2 regions of the Planococcus sp. RAB007_Raresut genome follow, and region 1 is predicted to be linked to the other one. Evidence: riboswitches for the same ligand, from Rfam matches in the RefSeq annotation. Region 1 holds a riboswitch; the other holds the start of a gene.
The links. A riboswitch is a leader RNA that binds a small molecule or an ion and turns the genes downstream of it on or off. The one in region 1 is predicted to bind thiamine pyrophosphate.
Positions count from the first base shown of each region.

Region 2: it holds a riboswitch for thiamine pyrophosphate, as region 1 does, so the genes downstream of both, AC2Q9J_RS13240 (lipoate--protein ligase family protein) here and AC2Q9J_RS00385 (YkoF family thiamine/hydroxymethylpyrimidine-binding protein) in region 1, are expected to answer to the same signal.

Region 1 is NZ_JBXYIF010000001.1:80,779-88,929, forward strand. It holds gene drmA (DISARM system helicase DrmA) at 1-1,737, opposite strand, end outside; gene AC2Q9J_RS00370 (IDEAL domain-containing protein) at 2,299-2,622, opposite strand; gene AC2Q9J_RS00375 (IDEAL domain-containing protein) at 2,830-3,156, opposite strand; gene AC2Q9J_RS00380 (DsbA family oxidoreductase) at 3,181-3,831, opposite strand; TPP riboswitch at 4,271-4,375, shown strand; gene AC2Q9J_RS00385 (YkoF family thiamine/hydroxymethylpyrimidine-binding protein) at 4,486-5,097, shown strand; gene AC2Q9J_RS00390 (ECF transporter S component) at 5,090-5,671, shown strand; gene AC2Q9J_RS00395 (ABC transporter ATP-binding protein) at 5,658-7,094, shown strand; gene AC2Q9J_RS00400 (energy-coupling factor transporter transmembrane component T family protein) at 7,075-7,833, shown strand; gene AC2Q9J_RS00405 (DUF4362 domain-containing protein) at 7,908-8,151, opposite strand, start outside.
Region 2 is NZ_JBXYIF010000006.1:92,182-100,332, reverse strand. It holds gene AC2Q9J_RS13255 (hypothetical protein) at 1-1,333, opposite strand, end outside; gene AC2Q9J_RS13250 (SDR family oxidoreductase) at 1,667-2,440, shown strand; gene AC2Q9J_RS13245 (cysteine hydrolase family protein) at 2,520-3,038, opposite strand; TPP riboswitch at 3,170-3,273, shown strand; gene AC2Q9J_RS13240 (lipoate--protein ligase family protein) at 3,356-4,180, shown strand; gene lipA (lipoyl synthase) at 4,192-5,136, shown strand; gene AC2Q9J_RS13230 (DUF2975 domain-containing protein) at 5,396-5,878, opposite strand; gene mug (G/U mismatch-specific DNA glycosylase) at 5,993-6,529, opposite strand; gene AC2Q9J_RS13220 (vWA domain-containing protein) at 6,692-8,080, shown strand; gene AC2Q9J_RS13215 (VOC family protein) at 8,135-8,151, opposite strand, start outside.

The DNA.
Region 1 (8,151 bases):
TTTATCAACAGTTCCAATTAATAAAGTCGGGAGTTTTTGATAGATTACTTCATCTACTGTATAAACGGGAATACCATGTCTAAAAGCGCATTCCTTATTTCCACAGCATATCTTTTGATGTTTCTCTGTGATTTCGTATTGCTCTGTTCCTAATTCGTCACCGCACCATGGGCAATTCATCAATTGCATTGGATTTCCTACTTTTACTTCTTGGCCACTGCGAAGTAACTTTAGCTTTTCCGTAGCATCTTTTAATTGGTTTGGTGAAGATTCTGCGCCGATCCACAAGCCAATACTGAAAGATTCGGTTCCTAATTGTTTTGGATTATGCTTGCGTAACATCTCAGCAGCACAAATTAAAGCTGCCGCACGCTGAAATTGCTGTGTTGTTAATAATCGTAATGTGTAACGCATTAATATTGTTACACCAGCGTATTTATCCACTTGATCAGGAGCTTGCAAGCGACGATATGCCATAACATAAGCTGCCACGCCTAAATAGGCTTCTGTCTTTCCTCCCCCAGTTGGAAACCAAATTAAATCGACAATTTCTCGGTCTTCATGGTTTTCATCTGAGGCACCAGCGATACTCATTAGTAGGAAGATTAACTGAAACAAACGCCACTCACCGTTTGGCTGAGGTTTAACCCGTCTTTTTTCAGACCGGTATATTCGAGCTACTTCAGAATAAGCTCGCTGTAACACCATTGCTTTATTGGCAAATTGGAAAGCTAAATATTCAAGAGAACTCGGATTGCGTGTTACTAAATCAATACCTTCTTCTATACGGCGAATGATTTCTTCGACTTTTTTAACGTTTTTATCCGCTTCTTCTTTCAAATATAAAGGCAATTCATTTACAATAACTTCTTGTTCTTTTAACCAGCTTTTATAAATCGCTGGAATTGAATCTAATTTATTTTTTAATTGTTCTACTGGCAATTCACTTAGCTCTCTCATCGAAAATGCCTGGCCTTCAATTCTGCTATGCTCTACTGTTGGCAATTCATACTTTGGCATCCAAGTTGAAAAAATAGTTGTGATATTATCTATGCTTTGCCAGTCAACACCTACACCATGTCCTATTGCCACTTCTTTTTTATCTCGATAAAGCAACTCATTCTGTAAGTGATATTGATCTGCTTTTGACGTAAATTCGCCGATTGCTGTTTTTGGTACATGTACTTTCAATTCACATTGGAACATTACTTCGCTTTGGAGAGGATATTCTTCACGTTTTAAATGATTAAATAAAAATATGCTTACATGGTACAAACCATTTCTAAAACGAATTGAGTACCTAACTTTACCTAACTTTGAATCGTTCTTGTTTTCCAATGTAGTCGAATGAATTTTTGATAGGTCAACAATCCATTTTTCCGAATGTGATATTCTCTTATGCTCTTCTCCTTCATACACGGCCCAATTAGCTTCTATGTCAACTGGTAGAAGATCCTTTAATTTAAAACTAAAACCCATACTCGAAGGTCTGAAGATTTTCTTCGTTTTCAGCTGTTCATCAACTTCTTCATCATTTATTTCAACATGCGTTTCAATAGCATTTTCTCGTTCATTAACAACATCTGAGGTGGAACCGAAAGGAACGAGCTTTCCTGATAAATAGACTGTCATAGGACGCATTTTTTTCCCTAGAATTTCTTCCTTTTTCCTAGGACCTACTAAAAAAGATTCTAGTTCTTTTATTAGGTCGTTTCTTAGCACTTGGTAATTAGTCATCGATTAACCCCCTTAACTTAATATGTCTATTTTATTTTTAGATTTATTAGTAAATAATACCATGAAAAATCAGTTTTTTCTTTTGTATTTCTCTTTTTAGACTTCCATTTACCTGGACTCCGTATTAAGAAAACAATAAACAATTACCTTATTCAGGTTATAAACATCGATTAGAGGTATTATTATTAGTCAATATTTTTCATTGTTTGTTTTGGGTTTACACTATAGTTCCTGTTCATTTATTTCCTCATACTACGGCATAATATTCTTAATATAAGATGACATTTGACACCTTTTACTGCTCTTTACTAAGCGCATTAAAGATTCACAAGATAATGAAGAGGTGCTACCACTGGATATTTGACAAACCAGTTATATGTAATAATTGTTTAAAATTATGATTCTTTGTATGGTCATATGCTCATTAAAATATTTTGCATTAGTCTAAATTTTCCTTCTAAACTCAATCCTAAAACCGTATTCCCAAAAGACGAAAAAAACAGCAAGCCAATAAATAGCCTGCTGCCAAAACTATTAATATTTATTTCGAAAGTTTAGAATTTATTTAAACCCTAGCTCTTTTCCATTCAACTCACCAGTCAACTCTTCAAACCACTCTCTATCCCCAGTCTGCAAAGCCAGATCAATCAGATCTTCAAGCTGAGCCATGTCTTTTGGTGCAATCTGAGGCAAAGTCTCGACATGCTGGACCGCCAGCGGAATCGTCAAACCGACAATACCAGGGTTATCGCTTTCCGCAACCGTTACATATACAGCTCCTTGGACCATGCTCAGCGAATCGATGAATCCAATGACCATTTCACCTTTAATTGAAGTTCCTTTTACCCAATCAGTTGTTTTTAAAATCGTCGTCTCTTCATTCATATCTTAACACCCGCTTTGTCATTTATTTTTGTATTAATTCTACTTAGATTATTTCACTATAATCTTCAATACCCTCTTTTAATTCCCTTACGCATTAATATGAGAATATTACTCTTATTCGCTTTAAGGTTAAGACAATCAATCAAAAAGAGCAGCGGCTACATAATGCCGCTGCTCTTTCTTATATCATTATCTTTTCTGTTTATCTTAATTAACCGCCTGCTTCTTCTCATTCAATTCAGCAGACAGCTCTTCGAACCATTCTTTATCACCAGTCGCCAAAGCCAAGTCGATCAAAAACTCGAGCTCGCCGGCATTCTTGGTTACGGCCGTCGGAATGACTTCCACTTGAGTGAAATGCATCGGAATCGTTTTGCCGATCAGCTCTTCGTTATCACTTTCAGCGACAACTACATGCACAGCTTCCTGCTCCAAACTCATTGAATCAACAAAACCGATGATCATTTCACCGTGGCGGGAAATGCCTTTTACCCAGTCGTTATTCTTTAAAATCGCTTTATATTTATTCGTCATAGGTTTACACCTCTTCTAGTAGTATTAGCAGAAACCGCCTGGTCCACAAGCCATTCCTTCAAACAAGACTTTAGGTTTTTGTTTCTGCAGTTCTTCGTCGATCAGCTGTTCGAGTGTCTCTTTCGTATGGATGCCGGCGATTTTAGTATCCCCGATCACGAATGTGGGTACAGCCGTTATATCAGCCTCTTCATATGAGTGCTCAAGTGCCTGCTGGTGAGCTTCTTTGTACTTACGGGACTCAAGTGCTTCACGGTATTCTTTTTCATCCAAGCCGACTTCCCCTGCCAGTTTCGTCAATACTTCGACATCACCGATATCCTGGCTCTCCTGGAAAAAGGCTTTCAGCATGCGTTCATTATATGCAGTGCCTTTCCCTTTTTCTTTGGCATATTGAAGCCCTTCAAATGCCAAATGGGTATGGGGCTGCGGCGACACATCCGGCAATACAATCTCGATTCCCATCTGTTCAGCCATCGGGTAAACCGACTGCGACCAAGTCTTTTGGAGATAATCGTCTTCCGGGCGCAATGTCGGATTTGGTGCTGGACGCAATTCGAAAGGCATCCACTCAACTTCCACATCTTTTCCTTTGATCGCTTCCTCTAACGGCTGTTCTGCCAGGAAACAAAATGGACAAACATAATCCGAATATACTTTCACTTTTACTGTCATATCAGAAACCATCCTTTCTGCTAACCAGATAGTTATATAATTAAAATCAATCAATTTACATCTGTATATCTTTTCAATAAAGCCCCAATAAATTTGGTGACTAATGGGAATTTTACGCCGGTTTATGCATGAACACAATAAATATGCTCTGATTTCAAGATAATACATAAATCATATTCCTCTATTTAAATACCTTCACCTATGTAATTGGCTGGCAGAATGATATGGAGCAAAACAGCGAAGACTCCCAGGCGATTAAGCGAAGTGCCGAGATCCACTCGGGCGAAGTACAACGAGTCCGAGTTAGCTCGGCGCAAGCCGCCAGGAAAGCGGAGCTGTTTTGCGCAATATCATGTTTCTAAAATACCCTTTACTTCCCCCCTCCCTTCATTTACACTAGAGCCATCGGGACAACCCGAACACAAAAACCGTATACCGTTTTCTGCACTGGGGGTGCTTATTTAGCTGAGATGCGAGCGAAAGCTCCGATCCCTTATGACTCGATCAGGTTAGGACCTGCGTGAGGAAGTGCGGTGACTTTCCGCAAAACGAACTTTTCAGGAGCTAGTATCTCCTTTTAATTTGCATGGAACAGTGGCTGCATCTTCACGGATGCGGCCTTTTTTGTGCACATTTTTAAGGAGGAATATTGTTATGGAACCATTGCAATGCGGCACAAGGCTGATTGTCGGATTTCGCTTCACGCTCAATCCGATGTCTGGCGACTTCATCAAAATCATCAAAGGGGCGCTTAATGAAACAGACACCTCGAATGTCTGGATGCACACGGATGACGTATCCACTGTCATCCGCGGAAAACAGAACCACGTCTTCAATGTTGCGAAAGCCTTGACTTTGCATGCAGCGAAAACCGGCGAACATGTGGCTTTGAATGGCACATTCTCCATCGGCTGCCCGGGAGATACGTCAGGAGATGTCTACCTCAACAAAGATGATCAGTTGTTGAATAGGGATCTCACAAAGCAATATGTATCGTCGCAGTTTGCGCTTTATCCGATGAACAATCCGGATTATATGAGCGTCATTTACCGTGAAGTTGAAAGGGCAAAAGAGCACGGCGTGTGGAACGATTCGATGCATTACGCGAGTGGTATCCACGGCGATATACATGATGTCTTTGCATTCTTTGAAGAATCATTCACTCATGCACGTTCTGTTGAACATCACCATCTCGTCATGACCGTATCGATGAGCATCAACAGCCCTTCTCATGCCAAAGCTGATGGAGGAAAAGCCGATGCTTAAATCGTGGAAACTGAAGGAAATTGTGTTGATGTCCCTGTTTGGAGTCGTATTCGGTATCGTCTACCTGTTATTCATCCACCTCGGCAATATATGGGCAGGGCTGATCGGCCCCATCGCCTATGAATGGATGTTCGGCATCTGGTTTATCGTTTCAATCATCTGTATGCACATTATCCGTAAGCCCGGCACTGCCTTGATTCCCGAAACCATGGCGGCGATCATCGAAGTGATGCTCGGCAATGCGGTTGGTCCCCGCCTTATTCTTTCCGGGATTGTTCAGGGCCTCGGCGCTGAAGCAGCTTTTACTGTGACGCGTTACCGCCACTTTAATATTTTTGTCTTTATGCTTGCAGGCATCGGTGCGGCAGTATTTAGCTTCATCTACGGTTATTTCGTTTCCGGCTATGCGGCGCTTGATCCAGGTTTTGTCGCGTTGATGTTTACGCTTCGCGTTTTGAGCGGAGCAATCATTGCCGGAATTGGCGGCAAATATATCGGCGATGCGCTGCTTGCGACCGGTTCACTTCGCGGCTACGCCATCGCTCGGACACAACCGCGTGATGCAAATGCATGACACTATTTTTGAAATGAATAATGTCAGCTTCCGTTTTCCGGATGACCAATCACCGACACTTTCATCGATCTCTTTTACGATCGAGCGCGGCGAACGTGTTGCCATTTCCGGTCCCAGCGGCTCCGGCAAGTCGACTTTGCTGTATTTATTGAACCGGCTCTATCCTGCCAATTGCGACGGCATTGTGGATGGCGAAATTCACTTATTCAGCAAACCCGCAGATTGTTATTCACCTGGAGAAATCAACCACCGCGTGGCGACTGTTTTCCAGGATCCGGATTCGCAGTTCTGTATGCCGACGGTCGAAGAAGAACTTGCCTTCACTCTTGAAAATTTAAATACCCCGGCAAGCGAAATGGAGGAGCGGATCCGTCATGTCCTGGACATTACCGGCCTCTGCCACCTCCGGCATGTTTCAATTCAAACACTATCCGGCGGAATGAAACAGCGGGTTGCCACTGCCTGTGCATTGGTCATGAATCCCGAAGTCCTGTTGCTTGATGAACCGATATCGCATCTTGATCCCTATACCGGGAAAGAATTCATCCTGTGGCTCGATCAATTGCAAAAGACGTTCAATCTGACAATCATCGCTGTAGAACACAGGTTGGATTACTGGGAAACATTTTTTGACCGTGAAATTAAGATAACGAGCGATGGCAGAATTTCAGAAGACACCATCTTCAAGCCGCACGAGACTTTGCGATACCCGCTCCGGCTCCATTCAATATTGGATGAGACTGTAATATCTGCGACGGGACTTTCAGTAAAGATGAAAGGAAACACTCTGCTCCAGCCGGTTTCATTCCATGCGCAAAAAGGAGAATGCATCGTCATCGCGGGACCAAATGGCAGCGGAAAATCGACATTGGTGAAAGCGATTTGCGGCATTTATAAAAAAGAAGCTGAGAAGTTTTCATCAGACCCTTGTGGCTATGTACCGCAATCACCAGAATTTCTGTTTTTAACTTCAACAGTCTTTGACGAACTGGCTTTTGGCGGAACGTCTTCCAAAATGGAGCTGGATGATTTGATAGAGTCTCTCCGGCTAACAGAAATCAAGGAGCAAAATCCTTTTTCCGTCAGCCATGGCCAAAAACGCCGGGTGGCGATCGGGGCGATGCTTGCGGATAAACGAAATGTGCTGTTTCTAGATGAACCGACTTCAGGTCAGGATGAAAGTGCTTTATTGGAACTGTTCCGTCTCATCGACAGCCAGTTGGACCAGGGAGATACCGTTTTTCTTGTGACGCACGATATGGAGTTCGCCGCCGCAGTCGCTGATTCGGTTGTGCTCTTGAAAGACGGCAGAATGACCGGGAAATTCATTGCCGATAGAGTGTGGCAAGACGAAGAACTGCTTGCAGCCCATAACCTTTTGCCGCCGAAAGGAGTGAAGCTACGTGCGGAATCTTTTGCATGACATGAATCCTGCAATTAAGTTCATCACTATAACAATCGCGATGCTTGGTCTCGCATTTTTCTTCAATCCATGGACACCGTTGCTGTTCTTTTTCAGCATCCTCGTCCTTCAGCTCGTTTTCAGCAGAATCAACTGGAAACTTTGGAGCTTGTTCATGCTTCCTTTTGTGATCGGCGCATTCGGTTATTTGTGGACGACGATTGTCTTTGGTGCTGAAACCGGCGGCACCGTTATCTGGTCGCCGTTCGGCTATGATGTGACGGATGAGCAATTAGCATTGGCCTTATCCTTGGCGTTCCGCGTCCTGGCATTTTCTTCCCTGTCTCTCCTGTTCGCTTTGACGACGGAACCAGTGAAATTCGTCATGAGCCTGATGCAGCAGCTTAAGCTTTCACCCAAACTTGCTTACGGCGTACTGGTCGGCTATCAGTTTTTGCCGGTGCTGAAAGATGAATTCTTTCAGATCCAGCAAGCCCATCGACTACGCGGAGCCACCGTTGAAAAATCCTGGTGGAAACGGGCTCTTGGTGTGCGCAGAGTGATCATCCCGATGCTTGCGGGAGCTGTACGAAAAGCGGAACGCTCCGCATTCGCGATGGAAGCGCGTGGATTTACCGGTGAACCACGTACCGAATTTTACCGGCCCGTTCAAATTGGAAAGTTGGATTTTGTGATGAGTCTTGTAGTTTTAGCTTTGTTTCTGGGAAGCTGTGTATGCGGAGTGTTATGGAGTGGTTGATATGAGGAGCTGTCCGTATATACGGACAGCTCCTTTATTAAGTCCTTATAGCTAATCAAAATTTTTGTTTGTTATTATGATTCCGGTATTACAAAGTAAAAAGTCTTTCCAATATCCGAAGAAGAACAATCGTTCAAACTGTATTCAATGCCCAGGTCAGTATTTTTGCTTGTCATTTCAGTACAAGTTGTACTCTGTGTCCCTTTATCAGAACCCGCATATCCATCTTGTGAGTCATCGTAGGTATAATGTATTTTATTGCCATCATAATTTAAATTATAAAAAACGGGGTCGCCTTCAACAGTATAGAAAGTAATG
Region 2 (8,151 bases), on a different contig from region 1:
CCAATTCCAAGGATACCGCCGGATCAATAAGCAGATAAATTTCAGCAAGTGTCATGAGATCATCAAGGCGGTAATCGGGATTTCCGTTTTCGAGACGGTCTTCCATGAAAGTGATGGCTTCGTCATATTGATCCTGCATCAAGTAAAGATCAGTCTGCATCCAGGACAGATGATTTAAATCTTCTTCCGACGCTGTTTCCTTTAATTCATCTATGATTGTTGCCGCTTCTTCAAAATTCCCTGTTTCCATCGCTTCATAAGCTTCATCGTATTTTGACTGTTCCGCTGTACTTTCTTCAATCATGTCATCGAGGAAAGTTTCCTGGAATTCGGCAAGCTCCATACCCGTCGCTTCTTCAAGCATGGCGTAGAATTCACTCGGCATCGTGGCAGAAAGAAATGTCGGCAATAGCGCCTCACCATGTTCATTGACCAGCGCTTCGACTGCCAAAAAGCTTTGGATATACGGGTCGTAAGTGCGGGAATACGTATTATGGAAAGAATAATCGTAGTCCAGCAGTTTGAAATCAGTGATCTCCACATCTTCAAGTGCATACCAATCGCTGGTCTCACCGGCCAGATAATCGGCGACACCTTCTTCAAACCATAAGGGCAGGCGGGTCTCAGATAGGCCATATTTCTGTGAATACAAATGGCTCTGATGGTGGCTGTATTCATGAAGAAGGATGATATCCCATGAATAATCATCCGGAACCAAATGGATTTCCTGGCTGTAATAATCATAATAGCCCATGGCTTCCTCATAGCCGGACGCTTCAGATAATGTATCAAAATCATCATGGAAGACAATCGTTAAGTCACCCATTTCTTTATTGCCATAGAAGTCAGCGATGCGTCCTTTTTCTTCTTCCAGAAATGCATCGATTTTATCGATCTCGTCTTTAGTCGAAGCAGTGAAGGAATAAACCACGCCGTTTTTCTCGATGCTGCCAATCGTGCTGGAATTCGAATTGCTGTTCCAGAGAGAAGATGCCAGCATTTGAGTCTTTTCAGCAGCTGAGAAGTTTTTAGTCAGCTCTTTAGCTTCCAAGAAAGTATTAGCGGCAGCGAACAGGCCGATCGCCGAACTGAGGTATACAGTCAAAATCAATAAAGCAGCGACTTCCATCCGGCTCTTGAGCCATATTCTTTTAAGATGTCCACTTTGAATTCCATACAGGCTGAAAGCGAGTCCAGCTACACAAAGCACCAGCAGCATGAATGATACAAGAATGCCTAAAACGAGCCCCTGGCTGAATATGAGCCAATAGCTTCCGATACTGAACCCAAGGAATAAAACAGATAAAATTACTACTTTCCACAATACTTTCATGTCTTCCTCTACTTTCCATCTGGATTGTTTTAAAACAAAATTCTGCCGAAAGGAAAAGTAGAGTGTGTCGCTGGATTCAGCTTTGACTTGTATTTTTCGCCTCGGAAAAGGACTATCAAGTTTCTAAAATCAGATTATATACTTGTAAGTTTTCTATATATTAACATTTAAGTGTCCCGGAATATATCTATTTTTAATGTGTATATAGTCCTGACTTAATATCATTGAACATGAAGGCATAATTGACTTAATTAAAGATAAAATGGATTCTATCACCAAAACGATATGATAAAGTTAAGTCAACCAGCTAGAAAGCTTTAAGGAGGAAATGAAATGGGCCTATTAACTGGCAAACTCGCCATTGTAACAGGTGCGAGCCGCTTGAACGGCATCGGAGCTGCAATCTGCAAGGAACTGGCGGAGAATGGCTGCAATATCTTCTTCACCTACTGGACAGCGTATGACAACAGTATGCCATGGAAAATTGAAGCGGACGAACCGGCCCAGTTGAAAGAGGAATTGAAGCGGTTCGGCGTGAAAGTGACGTCTTTGGAAGTGGATCTGTCACAAGCGGCAGAACTGGAATCGTTGCTTAAACAGGTGGAAAGCGAGCTCGGTCAAGCTGATATATTGGTGAACAACGCTGCTTATTCGACGGATACCGATTATTCCACTTTGACCATCGAAGAGCTGGATCGGCATTACCGTGTGAATGTGCTTGCTACGACTATGCTGAGCAGCGGTTTTGCCAAACGCTTTACGAAAAAATCAGGGGGACGGATTATCAATCTCACGTCAGGACAGTTCAAAGGCCCGATGCCGGGTGAACTGGCTTATGCCACGACGAAAGGCGCGGTTGACGCATTGACAATCACCTTGTCAGCGGAAGTTGCACCGCTTGGAATCACCGTCAATGCGGTGAATCCTGGACCGACTGACAGCGGATGGATGACATCCGAAATACAAGATGCGCTGCAGCCTCGATTCCCATTCGGACGTCCAGGTGAACCGAAAGACGCGGCGATATTGGTGAAGTTCCTGGCAAGTGACGATGCAGCGTGGATTACGGGTCAGATCATCCATTCGGAAGGCGGTTTTACACGCTAAAGCCCAAAGATTGTTTGAAGATGACAATCAAAAAGGAAAGCCCCGATCATCCATCGGGGCTTTCCTTATAAAATTAATCTCATTTCGTAAATTGAATATCTCGGGTCTCCTGAAGTTCAGCGAAATCGCTTAGCAGCTCATTATGGTGGCCGATGATCTGTTCAGCGCTCATCGTCTCTGAATCCCATGTGCCGTGGGCGTCTTTTGCCAGCGTCACATTGAAACCGTGCTTACTGGCACTTTGTGTTGTGGCGTCTATGCAATACTCAGTTTGATTGCCAGCAATGACAAGGTTTTGAATTCCTTTCGATTTCAATTCTTCGAGTAAAGAAGTTTCTTGGAAAGAATCCGGAATTTTTTTCTGGATAATCAGGTCTTCCGCTTGCGGCTGGATCGATTCGTGAATCTGCCAGAAATCTGTGCCTTCCACAAGGCCGGCATCGTTATGCTGTACGTAAATAACAGGCACGCCCGCTGAACGCGCTTTTTGAATCAGCGTTTGAAGATTCTCAAGCAGTTTATCACTTTCATGGACTGGATTGGCAGGGTCGAACATTTCATTTTGGGCATCGATGATCAGCAGGGCCGTATTCGGCATAGGACCGTCTCCTCTTCGTGTATTCTTTTTGTTTTATTCGACAGCTGTGTCCTAAAACCTTCTCGAGCAGTATAAATAAAAAAGAGGTTTGTTTTTCAGTTACCTTATGGTAGGATTTGGGTAACAAATAAATTATGCACTAGGGGAGCCGCTTTTTGGGCTGAGACAAGCATAGCTTGGACCCTTTGAACCTGATCTGGATTATGCCGGCGGAGGGAAGTGGTAATTGCAGGCTTATTGTGATGCAACCACTCTGCACTGCTGTCCATATCTTTGGAAGCTGTGTATTTTTTTGTGCAAAAAAAGGGGGAGAAGCGATGGGGGAAACATGGGGGTTCATCGATTCAGGCCATAACAGCGCCTCATTTAATATGGCTTTGGATGAACTGTTGCTGGAATGGCTGAGCAAAGGGGAAATCGGTCCAACTATCCGATTATACGGCTGGTCGCCGGCGGGAATTTCAGTCGGCCGCTTTCAGGATGCCGATAAAAAAATCGACTTTCAGCAGGCGTCAGCTTACGGAGCGGAAATCGTTCGCAGGCAGACGGGCGGACGCGCTGTGCTTCATGATCAGGAATTGACTTACAGTGTGGTGGTTCCGGAAACGCATCCGGCCATGCCGCGTTCTGTAAAAGAAGCTTATCTGGTCATTTCAAAAGGTTTATTGGAAGGATTCAAGGAACTTGGCATTGAAGCGGAGTTTGCGATACCCGAAACGTCGATGGAGAAAACGGATTCAGCTGTTTGCTTTGATAAGTCTTCCTGGTACGAGCTGTTGGTTGATGGGAAAAAGGCAGCGGGCAGTGCCCAGATGAGAAGAAAAGGCATCATCCTGCAGCATGGGTCAATTCCGATTGAAATTGACAGCGTGAAGTTATTCGATTTATTCACTTACCCTTCACTTGAAATAAAACAGCGCGCAAGGGATGCGTTCAAGGATAAGGCCATCTCCATCAACACGGCGACTGGAAAATCGGTTGATTTTGATAGAGTGAAGGCTGCTTTTAAACAGGGATTCGAAAAAGGGCTTGGCGTTAAATTGGAACCGCTTACGCTGTCGGATAAGAGATTGATCGAAATCAATCAGCTGGCGGAAACGAAGTATAAAAATCTTGATTGGAGTTACTCAACTAAAAATTAGGAGGAGTTTAAATGTCAAAACAAGAAGAATACATACGGAAACCGGATTGGCTGAAGGTGAAAATCAATACGAATGAATCGTTTACAGGACTAAAGAAATTGATGCGTGAGAAAAAGCTCAACACGGTATGTGAAGAAGCGAGATGCCCGAACATCCACGAATGCTGGAGTGAACGAAAAACCGCTACTTTCATGATTCTCGGAGATACCTGCACGAGAGGATGCCGCTTCTGTGCGGTCAAAACAGGATTGCCGAATGAACTTGATCTGGGCGAACCGGAACGCGTGGCGGAATCTGTAGAAATTATGGGTTTGAAGCATGTCGTGGTGACAGCGGTTGCCCGGGATGATCTGAAAGACGGCGGTGCCGCTGTTTTTGCTGAGACGGTGCGTGCCATCCGCAGAAGGATGCCGGCAACGACCGTGGAAATCCTGCCATCCGATATGAAAGGCGATTACGAAAGCCTCCATACGTTGATGGACAGTGCACCGGATATTTTCAACCATAATATCGAAACCGTCAGACGCCTGACGAAGCGGGTGCGTGCCCGGGCGATGTATGACCGGTCACTTCAATTGCTGGAGCGGGTTAAGGAAATTGCGCCGAACACACCAACGAAATCGAGTATCATGGTCGGGCTTGGTGAAACGAAGGAAGAAATCATTGAAACGATGGACGATCTGCGTGCGCACAATGTCGATATCATGGCGATCGGCCAGTACCTGCAGCCGACTAAAAAACATTTAAACGTGGAACGCTATTATCATCCTGATGAATTCGCCGAGCTGAAGGAAATTGCATTGTCGAAAGGCTTCAGCCATTGTGAAGCAGGGCCGATGGTGCGCTCTTCCTATCATGCAGACGAACAGGTCAACGCAACGTCGGCACAGCGCCGCATCAATTACATGAAAGGCTACGAGTCGCAGGGCAAGAAGCTGGAAGTGGAGTCTTTTTGACATGATATAGTGAAAAGCCACCGCCTATGCGGTGGTTTTTTTCTCTCATTTTGTGCTCAGCGCAAATAAAAACTGAGCTGCGCAAATAAATCTCGCTCAGCGCAAATAAATCCGAATCTGCGGAAACAAACCCGCCCTATGACTTACAACAGGGGAGAATATCCTTTAATCACCTATAAAAAAGTAAAAAATTCACCACAAACAGAAAAAAAGACCACCGTAATCGGTGATCTTTCCAATTTTCCCACTTAATTTTACGTCAGACCGTCAAGTCGTTCTCGGATTTGATTCGGATGGCATCCTGTAATAATTTCTGGAGAACGGCGGCAAAGACTGCGACGACAAGCGAAGCGAAAATGACGAACAGCCCCATGATGATCGCCGGCGCGTCATCTGCCATTGTCAGCATATAAAGGAATGGCATCTCGATCAAATAGACAATGATGATGGCAATCGCACAGCGTTTGATATTGCGGATGGCTTTTACGGAAAAGGTGGAGAAAGCTTGGTTGCGGTCAATATACCCAAGGAGTTTCAGGGATTGGTACAGCGCAATGAAAAAAGGGATCATCCCGATATACATGCCGATTAGCAGCGGATATTGCAGATTTTCAAGTTCCGGCAAAGCCCAGTATGGGGAATTCGGATCGAATCTGGATAAGCCGTAGATGCACACAGCGAGTACCGGAAGGCCGACGAGAAAGACAGCGGCTTTTAAGACAGCTGTTGAACTTCGTTTCATCTTAAACACCTCATTAAATAATGTTGTTAATGAGATAATACACCATTATTTATTGAATATCAATAAATAATTATCTTAATTTGATGTTTAATTATTGTTCAATTAATTAAAAACTTATAAGTATTTCTGCAGCCCTTTATAAATCTCCACGATTTCATCCTGTTTGATGCGTACGAGTCCACTCGAGGAGGGGGCAACGAATTCTGCGATTCCGGGAATGACAGGATCGCTCTGTTCACCCCAGGGAGCAACACGTTTTTTGCTGTATTGCTGGTACACACCTTTGCCGACGAAGCAGACGGCTGCCGGCTGATAGCGTTGAATTTTCTTTTTCAGCTTTTCTGCCCCGATCCGATATTCATCCTTCGATATCTCTGCCGCCTCTTTGGTAGGGCGGGCTACTATATTCGTCAATCCAAGACCGAGCTCCAGCAGTTTGCTGTTTTCTTCAGGGCGGAATTTCCGCGGCGTCACACCCGCCTGATGTAGGATTTTCCAAAAACGGTTATTCGGATTCGCGTAATGATAGCCGGTTTCGGACGACCGGATACTGGGGTTGAAGCCGACAAACAATATCTTCAAACCCGGTTGTATATGATCAGGAATCGGTTCTAAATGCAATAGGGGATCCTCCTTTAAGTGAATGAGCATGTATTTATCATACCCGATTTGAACAAAGCAAATACTGAACACGAATGAAGTACTTCTTCCTGTTTATGGCAGTTCCAAAGTACTGAATTTCCATAATAATGAAACCGACATTTCCTATAAACGTATCTGAACGGTAGAATTAATCCAGGAGGAATGATGTTTATGAAACTTACCAATGCAAAGTGGCTGATGATAATAGGACTGTTGCTGCTGGCAATCGTTGCCGGCTGCTCGAAAGCTGATGAAGAAGCGGTGGCGGAAAAAGTCCCGGCGGAAGAAAAGAAGGAAACGGCAGTGGAAGAAAGTGATGAAGAAGAATCGGCGGAAGCGGAGGAAATCAATGTTCCGGAAGCAGCCATACATAATGTCGAAGAAATGGTGAAAGAAAAAGGTAAATATGTTCCCAATAAAATGACAGATCAGCAAAAAGAGGATTTATATAAGGAGCTGGAAGAGGCTCCTGCCGGGATGTCTGGGGAAGAAGCCTATTCGCTGGCCGTTTCCTTATTGGCGGCAGACGTGGAAGAAGCCGCCACAATCATAAACGAAGTGGATCCGGTCATTAAAATCGATTCTGCGACACCTGAGGATGAAATTGACATTCCAGACACTGAAACGGTCAATGTCGCGATTCTATTGGATGCAAGCGGCAGCATGGCGGGGGAAGTGAGCGGCGGCCAGAAGATGAAACTGGCCAAATCAGCGATTCAAAAATATGCATCGGATCTGCCGGAAGGAGCGAATATCATGCTCCGCGTCTATGGCCATGAAGGAACCGGAACGGATGCTGATAAAGCCATGTCCTGTGCCAGCAATGAAGTTGTTTATGACCTAGGTTCTTATGATGAGCAGAAATTTGCGGAATCGCTTGAGCAATTTGCTCCTGCCGGGTGGACGCCTTTGGCAGGTGCCATCGAAGCGGCTGAAGCGGATTTGAAAGAACAAAAAGGAGAAAACGTCCGCAATGTGGTCTACGTTGTCAGTGACGGCATCGAGACATGCGACGGTGATCCGGTTGCGGCTGCTGCATCGCTGAACGAATCAGACATTCAAGCGGAAGTGAACATCATCGGATTCGATGTGGACAATGAAGGGCAGAAGCAGTTGGAAGCCGTAGCAAAAGCAGGAAACGGTAAATACAAATCGGTTTATTCCGAAAGTGAATTGAACGAATATCTTGAACAGGAATACAGCCGTCTCTACTGGGAATGGCTGGCGTGGGGGAATGACCGCAAATTGGAAATCCTGTCACAAAGCAACGATATCTACGGGGAGCTTCTGGCGGCCAACAACGATGTCAGCTTCCTGTCACTGGCTTCAAAAAATGAAATGTACGCCATCCACTATGATTTGAAAGAACTTGAAAAGTTCAAGGACGAAGCAGCAATGGACAGGTATCTCGAATTGATCGATACAAGATATGAAACAGTCAGACAGCATTTCAAACAGGAATCGGAACGCAAAGACGAAATTCGCAAAGAAGTTTATGAAAAGCTTCGTGAACAAGTCGACCAGCTCGAAGAAGAGAAAATGGACGAATACAAAAATTGATCAAAGAAAGCCAGCTACCCGGAAAAATCCAGGAGGCTGGCTTTTACTGATTTATTACTTTTCTGTTTCCG